DNA from 2 places in the Tepidimonas fonticaldi genome. Region 1 is predicted to be linked to the other one. Evidence: predicted binding sites of a transcription regulator. Region 1 holds the regulator's gene; the other holds the start of a gene.
What was found. The regulator NrdR, encoded in region 1, represses ribonucleotide reductase genes. The targets are predictions, from matches to a motif close to CACNANATNTNGTG.
Positions count from the first base shown of each region.

Region 2: a site for NrdR is predicted at 2,504-2,517, ahead of A9O67_RS06175 (ribonucleoside-diphosphate reductase subunit alpha). Genes of this name have one in related genera too.

Region 1 is NZ_LZDH01000065.1:337,600-343,272, reverse strand. It holds gene ribH (6,7-dimethyl-8-ribityllumazine synthase) at 1-241, opposite strand, end outside; gene ribBA (bifunctional 3,4-dihydroxy-2-butanone-4-phosphate synthase/GTP cyclohydrolase II) at 238-1,392, opposite strand; gene A9O67_RS11865 (riboflavin synthase) at 1,457-2,092, opposite strand; gene A9O67_RS11860 (sensor histidine kinase) at 2,243-3,274, shown strand; gene nrdR (transcriptional regulator NrdR) at 3,243-3,692, opposite strand; gene glyA (serine hydroxymethyltransferase) at 3,697-4,941, opposite strand; gene A9O67_RS11845 (lytic transglycosylase domain-containing protein) at 5,137-5,673, opposite strand, start outside.
Region 2 is NZ_LZDH01000056.1:82,285-87,957, forward strand. It holds gene A9O67_RS06175 (ribonucleoside-diphosphate reductase subunit alpha) at 1-2,460, opposite strand, end outside; gene ampD (1,6-anhydro-N-acetylmuramyl-L-alanine amidase AmpD) at 2,596-3,228, opposite strand; gene gspF (type II secretion system inner membrane protein GspF) at 3,231-4,433, opposite strand; gene A9O67_RS13590 (GspE/PulE family protein) at 4,460-5,673, opposite strand, start outside.

The sequences.
Region 1 (5,673 bases):
CCACCAGCGCGTCGAAGCGATCGCTCTCGGCCATGGCCTGCAGGGCCAGGGGCACTTCCAGCGCGCCGGGCACCTGCTCCAGCGCCACGTCGGCCTCGGCCACGCCCAATGCCCGCAGCTCGTCGCGGCAGGCGGCGGCCAGCGCGTCCGTGATGCCCTGGTTGAAGCGCGCTTGCACGATGCCGATGCGCAGGCCGCGGCCGTCCAGCGCCGGGCCGTCGCCCTTGTGGGCTCCCATCATGTCGGGGTTCCTTCCGTGGTTGGGGGGTGCAGAAAGCCCACCACCTCCAGCCCATAGCCCGTCATGCTGGGCATGCGGCGGGGGTGACCGAGCAGCTGCATGCGGTGGATGCCGCAGTCGCGCAGGATCTGGGCGCCCACGCCATAGGTGCGCAGGTCCATGCGCCCACGCTCCGGCGCCTGGGCCGAGCGGGCCGTGCCCTCGAACTGGGCCAGCAACTGATCCGCCGATTCGCCGCAGTTGAGCAGCACCGCCACCCCGCGGCCGGCCTGCTGCAGATGGCGCAGGCTGGCCTCCAGGCTCCAGGAGTGCATGCGGCGGCCGGTCTCCAGCGCGTCCAGCACCGACAGCGGCTCGTGCACGCGCACGGGCACCGCCTCGTCGGGGCCCCACTGGCCCTTGATCAGCGCCAGATGCACCCCACCGCTGGTCTGGTCGCGGTAGGCGTGGGCGGTGAATTCGCCGAAGGCGGTGGCCAGCGGCCGGCTGCTGACGCGCCGCACCAGGCTTTCGGTGCGGCTGCGGTGTTCGATCAGATCGGCGATGGTGCCGATCTTCAGGCCATGCTGTGCGGCGAAGCGCTGCAAATCCGGCAGCCGGGCCATGGTGCCGTCGTCGTTCATGATCTCGCAGATCACGGCGGCCGGCGTGCAGCCCGCCATGGCCGCAAGGTCGCAGCCCGCCTCGGTGTGGCCCGCGCGCATCAGCACGCCGCCGTCCACCGCCTGCAGCGGGAACACATGGCCCGGCTGTACCAGATCGTCCGGGCGGGCGCCGGCCGCGACGGCGACGCGGATGGTGTGGGCCCGGTCGGCGGCCGAGATGCCCGTGGTCACGCCCTCGGCCGCCTCGATCGACACGGTGAAGGCCGTGCCCATTTTGGTGCCGTTGCGCGGCACCATCGGCGGCAGGCGCAGTTGCTCGCAGCGCTCGCGCGTCAAGGTCAGGCAGATCAGGCCGCGGCCGTACTTGGCCATGAAGTTGATCGCCTCCGGGGTCACATGGTCGGCGGCCAGGACGAGGTCGCCCTCGTTTTCGCGGTCCTCCTCATCGACCAGGATGACCAGCCGGCCGGCGCGCAGCTCGGCCACGATCTCTTCCACGGAGGCGATGGGGGCCACCGCATCGGTGGCGCTGGGGTCAGTGCTCATGGTGGGGGTTGGCGGGGAGGCGGCGCGGCGGGCCGCGGAGTGGGCAGGTGACGCGCGGGCGCCGTCAGGCGGTCGGTGGCACCGCGGCGAGCGACAGCATCCGCTCGACATAGCGCGCAATCATATCCACCTCCAGATTGACCCGCGCACCGACCGTCAATGTGCCCAGCGCCGTGTGCTGCATGGTGTGCGGGATCAGGTTGATGCTGACCTCGCAGCCATCCGCCCGGTCCGTGACGTGGTTGACCGTCAGGCTGACCCCGTTGACGGTGATCGACCCCTTGTAAGCCAGATATTTGGCCAGGGCGGGCGGCGCCAGCACGCACAGGTTCCAGGACTCGCCCACGGCGGCCAGCCGGGTCACCGTGCCCACGCCATCGACGTGCCCGCTGACGATGTGCCCGCCCAGCCGGTCGGCCGGGCGCATGGCCTTTTCCAGATTGACCGGGCCGGGGCGGTCCAGCCCCGTGGTGCGGGCGAGCGATTCGGCCGACACGTCCACGGTGAAGCCCCCCTGCGCCGGGTCCAGCGACGTGACGGTCATGCAGGCGCCGTTGATGGCGATGCTGTCGCCCAGCGCCACATCGGCCAGATAGTCGGCCCCGGCCGCCACGTGCAGCCGCAGGCCATGGTCGGCGCCGGTGCCGAGGGGCTGGTGCCGCTCGATGCGCCCGACGCGGGTGATGATGCCGGTGAACATGTCCGGGATTGTCGCAGTTTCGTCAGGGGGTGGTCGGCGCCGGTGGCGGGCGCTACCATTGGATCGACTGGGCCGGAATGGCGTGCCGCCGCCATGGCCCGGCCCGCTGACCCTTTCCCGTTGCCGACCCCGGAATCCATCCCCCATCGTATGGCCGCCGCGCGGTTTGTCATCCCCGACTTCCGCAACCTCGGGGTTCAATGGCGCCTGCTGCTGCTGGCCGAGGGGTTGCGCGCCCTGTGGTGGGTGCTGGAGGCCTCGCCCGCCGACGCCACCCTCCAGGGCTGGCTGACCGCCGGCGCACTGTTCGAGCCGACGCTGCTGTCGGTGGCCGCCGCGCTGGCGCTGCTGTCGCCGTGGTTGCGGCGTTGCCCCCCCTGGCGGGCGCTGCTGATCACGGCGCTGGTCGCGGTGTTGGTGGCGCTGGCCTGGCGCGCCCTGCTGCAGGGCTGGGGGCTGGCGGTGCCCACGCCGCCCACCGTCGTCGTGGCCACGCTGGCCGTGTGGGGCGGCATTGCGGGCTACTTCGACTGGCGCCACCACCGCCTGTCCCCCGCCTTGTCCGAGGCGCGGCTGCAGGCGCTGCAATCGCGCATGCGGCCGCACTTCCTGTTCAACAGCCTCAATGGCGTGTTGGCGCTGATCCGCCGCGACCCGGCGCGCGCCGAAGCCATGTTGGAAGATCTGGCGGAACTCTACCGCGCCCTGCTGGCCGAGCCGCGCACGCTGGTGCCCTGGCGCGAGGAGCTGGCCCTGGCGCAGGCCTATCTGGCGGTGGAGCAGGTGCGCCTGGGCGAGCGGCTGCGCGTGGCGTGGCATGTGGACACGGCGCCGGCGGATGCACTGCTGCCGCCGCTCACCCTGCAGCCGCTGGTGGAAAACGCCGTTCGCCACGGGGTGGAGCCGCGCCTGGAGGGGGCGTGTGTCACGGTGGAGGCGTTCCGCGACGACGACCACTTGGTGCTGTTCGTGCGCAATCCGCTGCCGCCCGTGGATGCCGTGACCCACGGGCACGGCCTGGCACTGGCCAACCTGCGCGAGCGGCTCGAGCTGCACTACGACACGCAGGCGCGTTTGCGCGTGTACGAGTCGGAGGGCGAGTTCGTCGCCCAGGTGCGCTTGCCGATCCGCGCCGGCGCCGAAGTGGGGGTCAGCCCCGCACCTCGTCGATCAGCGACCTGAACGCGTCCACGTCCTCGAAGCTGCGGTAGACGCTGGCGAAGCGCACGTAGGCCACCTGGTCGAGCTCGCGCAGCTCCTGCATCACCCATTCGCCCAGGCGCTGCGAGGGCACCTCGCGCGCGCCCTCGGCCAGCAGCCGCTCCTCGATGCGGGCGATGGCGGCGTCGAGCCGCTCGGTACTGACCGGCCGCTTGCGCAGCGCCAGCGCCAGGCTGGCGCGCAGCTTGGCCGCGTCGTAATCGACCCGGCGGCCGTCCTTCTTGACCACCTGCGGAAACGTCACCTCGGCGCGCTCGTAGGTGGTGAAGCGCCGGTCGCACACGCCGCAGCGGCGGCGCCGGCGCACGAACACCCCGTCGTCGGACTCGCGCGTCTCCACCACCTGGGTGTCGGCGTGTCCGCAGAAGGGGCACTTCATCGCGTCACCCGTAGACGGGGAAGCGCCGCGTCAGCTCCGCCACCTGCGCGCGCACGCGCTCGACGGTGGCCGGGTTGCGCGGATCGTCCAGCACGTCGGCGATCAGGTGCGCGGTCTGGCGCGCCTCGGCCTCGGTGAAGCCGCGCGTGGTCATCGCCGGCGTGCCCAGGCGGATGCCGCTCGTGACCATCGGCTTTTCCGGGTCGTTCGGGATGGCGTTCTTGTTGACCGTGATGTGCGCCTGGCCGAGCACCGCCTCGGCTTCCTTGCCGGTGATGCCCTTGGCGCGCAGATCCACCAGCATCACGTGGCTTTCGGTGCGGCCGCTGACGATGCGCAAGCCGCGCTGCTGCAGCGTCTCGGCCATCGTCTGGGCGTTCTTGATCACCTGCTGCTGGTACGCCTTGAACCCGGGGCTGAGCGCTTCCTGGAACGCCACCGCCTTGGCGGCGATCACGTGCATCAGCGGGCCGCCCTGCAGGCCGGGGAAGACGGCGCTGTTGATCGCCTTCTCGTGCGCGGCCTTCATCAGGATGATGCCGCCGCGCGGGCCGCGCAGGCTCTTGTGCGTGGTGGAGGTGACCACGTCCGCATGCGGCACCGGGTTCGGATACACGCCGGCGGCGATCAGGCCGGCGTAGTGCGCCATGTCGACCATGAAGATGGCGCCGATCTCGCGCGCCACACGGGCAAAGCGCTCGAAGTCGATGCGCAGGCTGTAGGCGCTGGCCCCGGCGATGATCAGCCGGGGCCGGTGCTCGCGCGCCTTGGCCTCCATCGCGTCGTAGTCGATCTCCTCGCGGTCGTTCAGGCCGTAGGAGACGACGTTGAACCACTTGCCCGACATGTTCAGCGCCATGCCGTGCGTCAGGTGCCCGCCCTCGGCCAGGCTCATGCCCATGATGGTGTCGCCCGGCTTCAAGAACGCGAGGAACACCGCCTCGTTGGCGCTGGCGCCGCAGTGCGGCTGCACGTTGGCGGCCTCGGCGCCGAACAACTGCTTGACGCGGTCGATGGCCAGCTGCTCGGCCACGTCCACGTGCTCGCAGCCGCCGTAGTAGCGCTTGCCCGGGTAGCCCTCGGCGTACTTGTTGGTCAGCTGCGTGCCCTGCGCGGCCATCACCGCCGGCGAGGCGTAGTTTTCGCTGGCGATCAGCTCGATGTGGGCTTCCTGGCGGGCGTTTTCGGCCTGGATGGCGGCCCACAGCTCGGGGTCGGTCTGTTCGATGAGGGTCTGGCGGCTGAACATGGCAGTCCTGACGTGGTCGGTGGACCCGCGGCGGTGGTCACGCCTCACGGGCTGCCCAGGCGAACGGCGAGGCGGCAAACCGCAGGTGACGGTGTGCTGCGCGCTCCCCCGTGGTGGTCCACGTCGGCCATTGCATCGTGCCGGGGCCACAGCCGGCCCCGCGGCCTATCGCCAGTCGCGCGCGCTGCGATTTTATCAGGACGCCCGGGCGGCCACCGGCGTGTCCGTCGCGCGCGGGGCGGCGTCCGCCTCGATCTGCGGGGCGCTGGCGGGCTCGCCCGGCAGCACCGGGGTCGCTGGGCCGATCGATGCCGGCAGCGGCATGGTGGCCTGAAAACCCACCTGCTGCCCGCCCGAGACGCGCTTGAGTCGCTCGTACTCGGACAGCACCTTGACGATGTAGTCGCGACCGTCGTGGGTGACGGCGCCGACGTACAGGCGCAGACCGCCCGGGACCGAGCCGGCACGCCGCACGGCGTCTTGCAGGATCTCGGCGCCCACGCGCAGGTTGCTCAAAGGGTCGAAAGCCGCCAGCGTGCCGCCAAAGCCTTCGAACTTGTCGGCATGCACACGGGTGTCCACCTGCATCAGGCCATGCGCGCCCACGGGGCTGGCCGCAAACGGGTTGAAGCGGGATTCGATGGCCATCACGGCCAGAATCAGCGCGGGATCCAGCCGCAACTGCGGGCCGAGCTGGTAGGCCTCGGCGACCAGTGCCCCGATCGGTTCGCT
Region 2 (5,673 bases), on a different contig from region 1:
CATGACCTCGTCCCACAGCCCCAGGCGCTTGAGGTCCTTGACCAGATAGCTGTTGATGACGGTGAACTCGCCCGACAGGTTGGACTTGACCGACAGGTTGCCGAAGCACGGCTCGATGGACGCATCCACCCCGATGATGTTGGAGATGGTGGCGGTCGGCGCGATGGCGATGCAGTTGGAGTTGCGCATGCCGTCGCGGGCGATCTTGGCGCGCAGCGCGTCCCAGTCCAGCGTGCTGGAGCGATCGACCTCCAGGTAGCCGCCGCGCTGCTGCGCCAGCAGGTCCAGCGTGTCCAGCGGCAGGATGCCGCGGTCCCACAGCGAGCCTTTGAAGGTGGAATAGCGGCCGCGCTCCACCGCCAGATCGCTGCTGGCCCAGTAGGCGTAGTAGCAGATGGCCTCCATCGAGCGGTCGGCGAATTCCACCGCCTCGGGCGAGGCATACGGGATGCGCAGTTCGTACAGCGCGTCCTGGAAGCCCATCAACCCCAGGCCCACCGGGCGGTGGCGCAGGTTGGAGTGGCGCGCCTTCTTGACGGCGTAGTAGTTGATGTCGATCACGTTGTCCAGCATGCGCATGGCCACCGTGATGGTGCGCTGGAGCTTGTCGTGGTCGAGTTCCTTGCCGTTGGGGCCGTCCTTGAGGTGCCGCGCCAGGTTGACCGAGCCGAGGTTGCAGACGGCGGTTTCGGTGTCGCTGGTGTTGAGCGTGATCTCGGTGCACAGGTTGGAGGAGTGCACGACGCCGACGTGCTGCTGCGGGCTGCGCACATTGCACGGATCCTTGAAGGTGATCCACGGGTGCCCGGTCTCGAACAGCATGGTCAGCATCTTGCGCCACAGGTCCACGGCGCGCACGGTCTTGCACGGCTGGATCTCGCCGCGCGCGGCCTTTGCCTCGTAGGCGAGGTAGGCCTCTTCGAACGCCTGGCCGACCTTGTCGTGCAGGTCCGGCACGCTGGACGGCGAAAACAGCGTCCAGTCGCCGTTTTCCATCACGCGCTTCATGAACAGGTCCGGGATCCAGTTGGCCGTGTTCATGTCGTGCGTGCGGCGGCGGTCGTCGCCGGTGTTTTTGCGCAGCTCCAGGAACTCCTCGATGTCCAGGTGCCAGGTCTCCAGATAGCAGCACACCGCGCCCTTGCGCTTGCCGCCCTGGTTGACCGCCACCGCCGTGTCGTTGACGACCTTCAGGAACGGCACCACGCCCTGGCTCTCGCCGTTGGTGCCCTTGATGTGGCTGCCCAGCGCGCGCACGCGCGTCCAGTCGTTGCCGAGCCCCCCGGCGAACTTGGACAGCAGGGCGTTTTCCTTGATCGACTCGTAGATGCCGTCCAGATCGTCGGGCACCGTGGTCAGGTAGCAGCTGGACAGCTGCGAGCGCAGCGTGCCGCTGTTGAACAGCGTGGGGGTGCTGCTCATGAAATCGAAGCTGGAGAGCACCTCGTAGAACTCGATGGCGCGCGCCTCGCGGTCGATCTCGTTGAGCGCCAGGCCCATGGCCACGCGCATGAAGAAGGCCTGCGGCAGCTCGATGCGCTGCTTGCGCACATGCAGGAAGTAGCGGTCGTACAGGGTCTGCAGCCCCAGGTAGTCGAACTGCAGGTCGCGCTCGGGTTTGAGCGCCGCGCCCAGGCGCGCGAGGTCGAAGGTCTGCAGCTCGGGGTTGAGCAGCTCGGCCTCCACCCCCTTTTTGATGAAGGCCGGGAAGTACTCGGCATAGCGCTCGCGCATCTGCGCGTGCGTGGTTTCTTCGCCCAGCACCTCTTTGTAGATGGTGTGCAGCAGCAGCCGCGCGGTGGCGTAGGTGTAGTCCGGGTCGGTTTCGATCTTGGTGCGCGCAGCCAGGATCGCGGCCTTGTGCACCTCCTCCATGGGCACGCCGTCGTACAGGTTGCGCAGCGTCTCGGCGACGATCGGCTCGGCCTTGACGTCGGCGCCCAGCCCCTCCACCGCGGAGTGGATCAGCGCCTGCAGGCGTTCGAGGTCGAGGGGGCGCCGCTCGCCGCCGTCGACCACGTGCAGCACGGGCTGGGCAGGTTGCGCCTGGGCTGCCTTGGCGGCGCGTTCCTGCGCGCGGCGTTCGCGGTAGAGCACATAGGCGCGCGCGACCTCGTGGTGGCCGCCGCGCATCAGGCCCAGTTCCACCTGGTCTTGCACATCTTCGATGTGGAAGGTGCCGCCGCCGGGGCGCGAGCGCACCAGAGCACGCACGACCGCCTGGGTCAGTTGGTCCACCGTTTCGCGCACGCTGGCCGATGCGGCACCCTGCGGGCCATGGACGGCCAGAAAGGCCTTCATCATGGCGACGGCGATTTTGTTGGGCTCGAACGGGACCACCGCGCCGTTGCGGCGGATGATCTGGTAGTGCGCCAGCGTGGCACTGCTGGTGGCGCGTGCCGGCTCGGCGACGGCCATCGGGTGGGCGGCGGACGAGGGGGAGGTGAGGGTGGTCTGCATGGATCCTCGCGGAAGATCAAGGCTGTGGATGCTGGCGTGCAAACACTAGATGTAGTGTTTGACGTCAGCCGAAAACACTATCCGTAGTGTACCGACGCAGACCCCGGGGGCAAGGGGGCGGCCCCAAAAAAAAATTTATCCCCCGGCCCGATCCATATCCCCGGGTCTTTCCGGGGTGGAGGGCCGGCCGGGCGCGTCGCTGGCGAACCACGCCGCCGGCCAGCCGGTCAGGCGGATCAGCCGCGCCCAGTCGAAGCCGGGGCCCGGATCGCGCTTGCGCCCGGGGGCGACGTGCTCGTGCCCGGCCACCGCGCGCAGCGCCGGCAGGCGCTCGCGCAGCGCCGCCAGCAGCGCCGCCAGCGCCGTGTACTGCGCGTCGGTGAAGGTGTCGCCCTCCAGCCCCTCCAGCTCGACGCCGACCGAGAAGTCGTTGCAATGGTCGTGCCCCTGCCACGACGAGCGGCCGGCGTGCCAGGCGCGGCGGTCCAGCGCGACGAACTGCACGCACTCGCCGTCGCGGCGGATCAGAAAGTGGGCCGAGACCTCCAGCCCGCGGATGCTTTGAAAGTAGGGGTGCGCGTCCCAGTCCAGCGTGTTGGTGAACAGCCGCTCGATCCACGGGCCGCCATACTCGCCCGGCGGCAGGCTGATGCTGTGCAGCACGACGAGCCACGGCTGCACGCCCGGCGGGCGCGGGCCGTGGTTCGGCGACGGCACGCGGCGCGCGCCGGGCAGCCAGCCGTCGTCGGGGGTGGGCAGCGGATCCATGGTCAGCGCACCAGCTGGTTGAGCTGGATGATCGGCAGCATCACCGCCAGCACGATCAGCAGCACCACGCCGCCCATGGCGATGATCAGCAGCGGCTCCAGCCACGTGGTCAGCCGCAGCAAGCGGCGCTGGGCGTCGTCGGCCAGCTGCTGCGCGGCGCGCTGCAGCATGGAGCCGAGCTGGCCGGTCTGCTCGCCCAGCCGCGCAAACGTCACCAGCAGGCCCGCGAGCGCCGGGCGGGTGGCCAGCGCCGCGGCCAGCGGCGCGCCTTCGCGCACCAGCGCCAGGGCCTCGTGCACGTCGCGCTGCAGCGCGGTGTTGCGCAGCGTGTCGGCCGCGGTGGCCAGCGCCCGCAGCAGCGGCACGCCGGCCTGCACCAGCAGCGCCAGTGTCGCGGCCAGACGCGCCACGTCGAGCTGGCGCGCCAGCCGCCCCAGCAGCGGCAGGCGCAGCCAGGCACGATCCAGCGCCAGCCGCGCCGCCGGGCGCCGGCGGGCCAGCCGCCAGGCCGCCACCCCGGCGGCCAGCAGCGGCAGCAGCGTCCAGCCCCAGCCGCGCAGCCAGGCGCTCGCCTGCAGCACCAGCAGCGTCAGCGTCGGCAGCGCGCGCTTGCCGCTGGCGAACGCCTGCGCCACCTGCGGCACGACGTAGGTCATCAGAAACACGACGATGGCCAGCGCGAAGGCGGTGACGATGGCCGGGTACAGCAGCGCCGACAGGATGCGCTGGCGCAGCGCCTCGGCGGCCTCGCGTTCGTCGGCCAGCCGCTGCAGCACGGTGCCGAGGCGCCCGCTGGCTTCGCCGGCGGCCACCACCGCGCGGTACGGCGCGTCGAACACGCGCGGATGGCGCGCAAGCGCCGCCGCAAGCGTGCTGCCGGCGTTGACCTCGGCGCGCAGCTCGGTGACGAGCGCCTGCTGCGTGGCATCGTCGGCCTCCCGCGCGAGTTCGGCCAGCGCCCGCTCCAGCGGCAGGCCGCTGTCGAGCAGCGCGGCCAGCTGCCGCGTCCACGTCGCCAGCCGCGCAGCCGGCCAGCGGCGCGCGCCGCCGCGGGCCGCGGCCGCCTCGTCGAGCGCCGTCACCTGCAGCGGCACCAACCCCTGCGCGCGCAGCTGCGCACGCGCGGCTCGCGCGTGCTCGGCCGCCAGCGTGCCGCGCTGGCGCCGTCCGTGCGCGTCGAGGGCCTGGTAGCGGAAGGTCGGCATCGCGGGTCGGTAGGGCTCGGGGTCGATCAGTCGCGCGTGACGCGCCAGACTTCCTCGGCGGTGGTGATGCCTTGGGCCACCAGCGCGTCGCCGGCCTGACGCAGCGGCACCAGGCCGTGTTGCAGCGCATGCGCGCGCAGCGCGGCTTCCGGTGCGCGGTCGTGAATCAGGGCGCGCAGGCCCTCATCGACCACCATCAGCTCGAACAGCCCCGTGCGCCCGGCGTAGCCGGCCTGGCCGCAGTCAGCGCAGCCGGCGCCGCCGCAGGCCGGGCAGAGCTTGCGCACCAGCCGCTGCGCCAGCACGCCGAGCAGGGAGCTGGCCAGCAGGAACGGCTCGATGCCCATGTCCACCAGGCGCGTGACGGCGCTGGGCGCGTCGTTGGTGTGCAGGGTGGCCAGCACCAGGTGGCCGGTCAGCGACGCCTGGATCGCGATCTGAGCCGTCTCGCGGTCGCGGATCTCGCCGATCATGATGACGTCGGGGTCCTGGCGCAGGATCGCGCGCAGCGCCGTGGCGAAGGTCAGGTCGATCTTGGGGTTGACCTGCGTCTGGCCGATGCCGGGCAGCTCGTATTCGATTGGGTCTTCCACCGTCATGATGTTGAGCCGCTGCGCGTCCAGGCGCTTCAGCGCCGCGTAGAGCGTGGTGGTCTTGCCGCTGCCGGTGGGGCCGGTGACGAGCACGATGCCGTGCGGCTGCGCGATGAGCCGCTCGAACGCCTGCAGCGTGGCGCCCTGCATGCCAAGGGCTTCCAAGCTCAGCACGCCGTCGGATTTGTCGAGCAGGCGCAGCACGGCGCGCTCGCCGTGGGCGCTGGGCAGGGTGGAGACGCGCACGTCCACCGCGCGCCCGCCCAGCCGCAGGGCGATGCGGCCGTCCTGCGGCAGGCGCTTTTCGGCGATGTCGAGCTCGGCCATGATCTTCAGGCGCGAGATCAGCGCCGCGTGCAGCGCGCGGTTGGGCTGCACCACCTCGCGCAGCGTGCCGTCGACGCGGAAGCGCACGCTGGAGTGGCGCTCGTACGGCTCGATGTGGATGTCGCTGGCGCGCTCGCGCACGGCCTGCGTCAACAGGGCGTTGAGCATGCGGATGATCGGCGCGTCGTCGGCGGCTTCCAGCAAATCCTCGATTTGCGGCAGCTCCTGCATCAGGCGCGAAAGATCAGCCTCGCTTTCGACCTCGCTGACGATGGCGGCGGCGGTGGAGCCGCTGCCGTCGGCGTAGGCGGCCTGCAGCC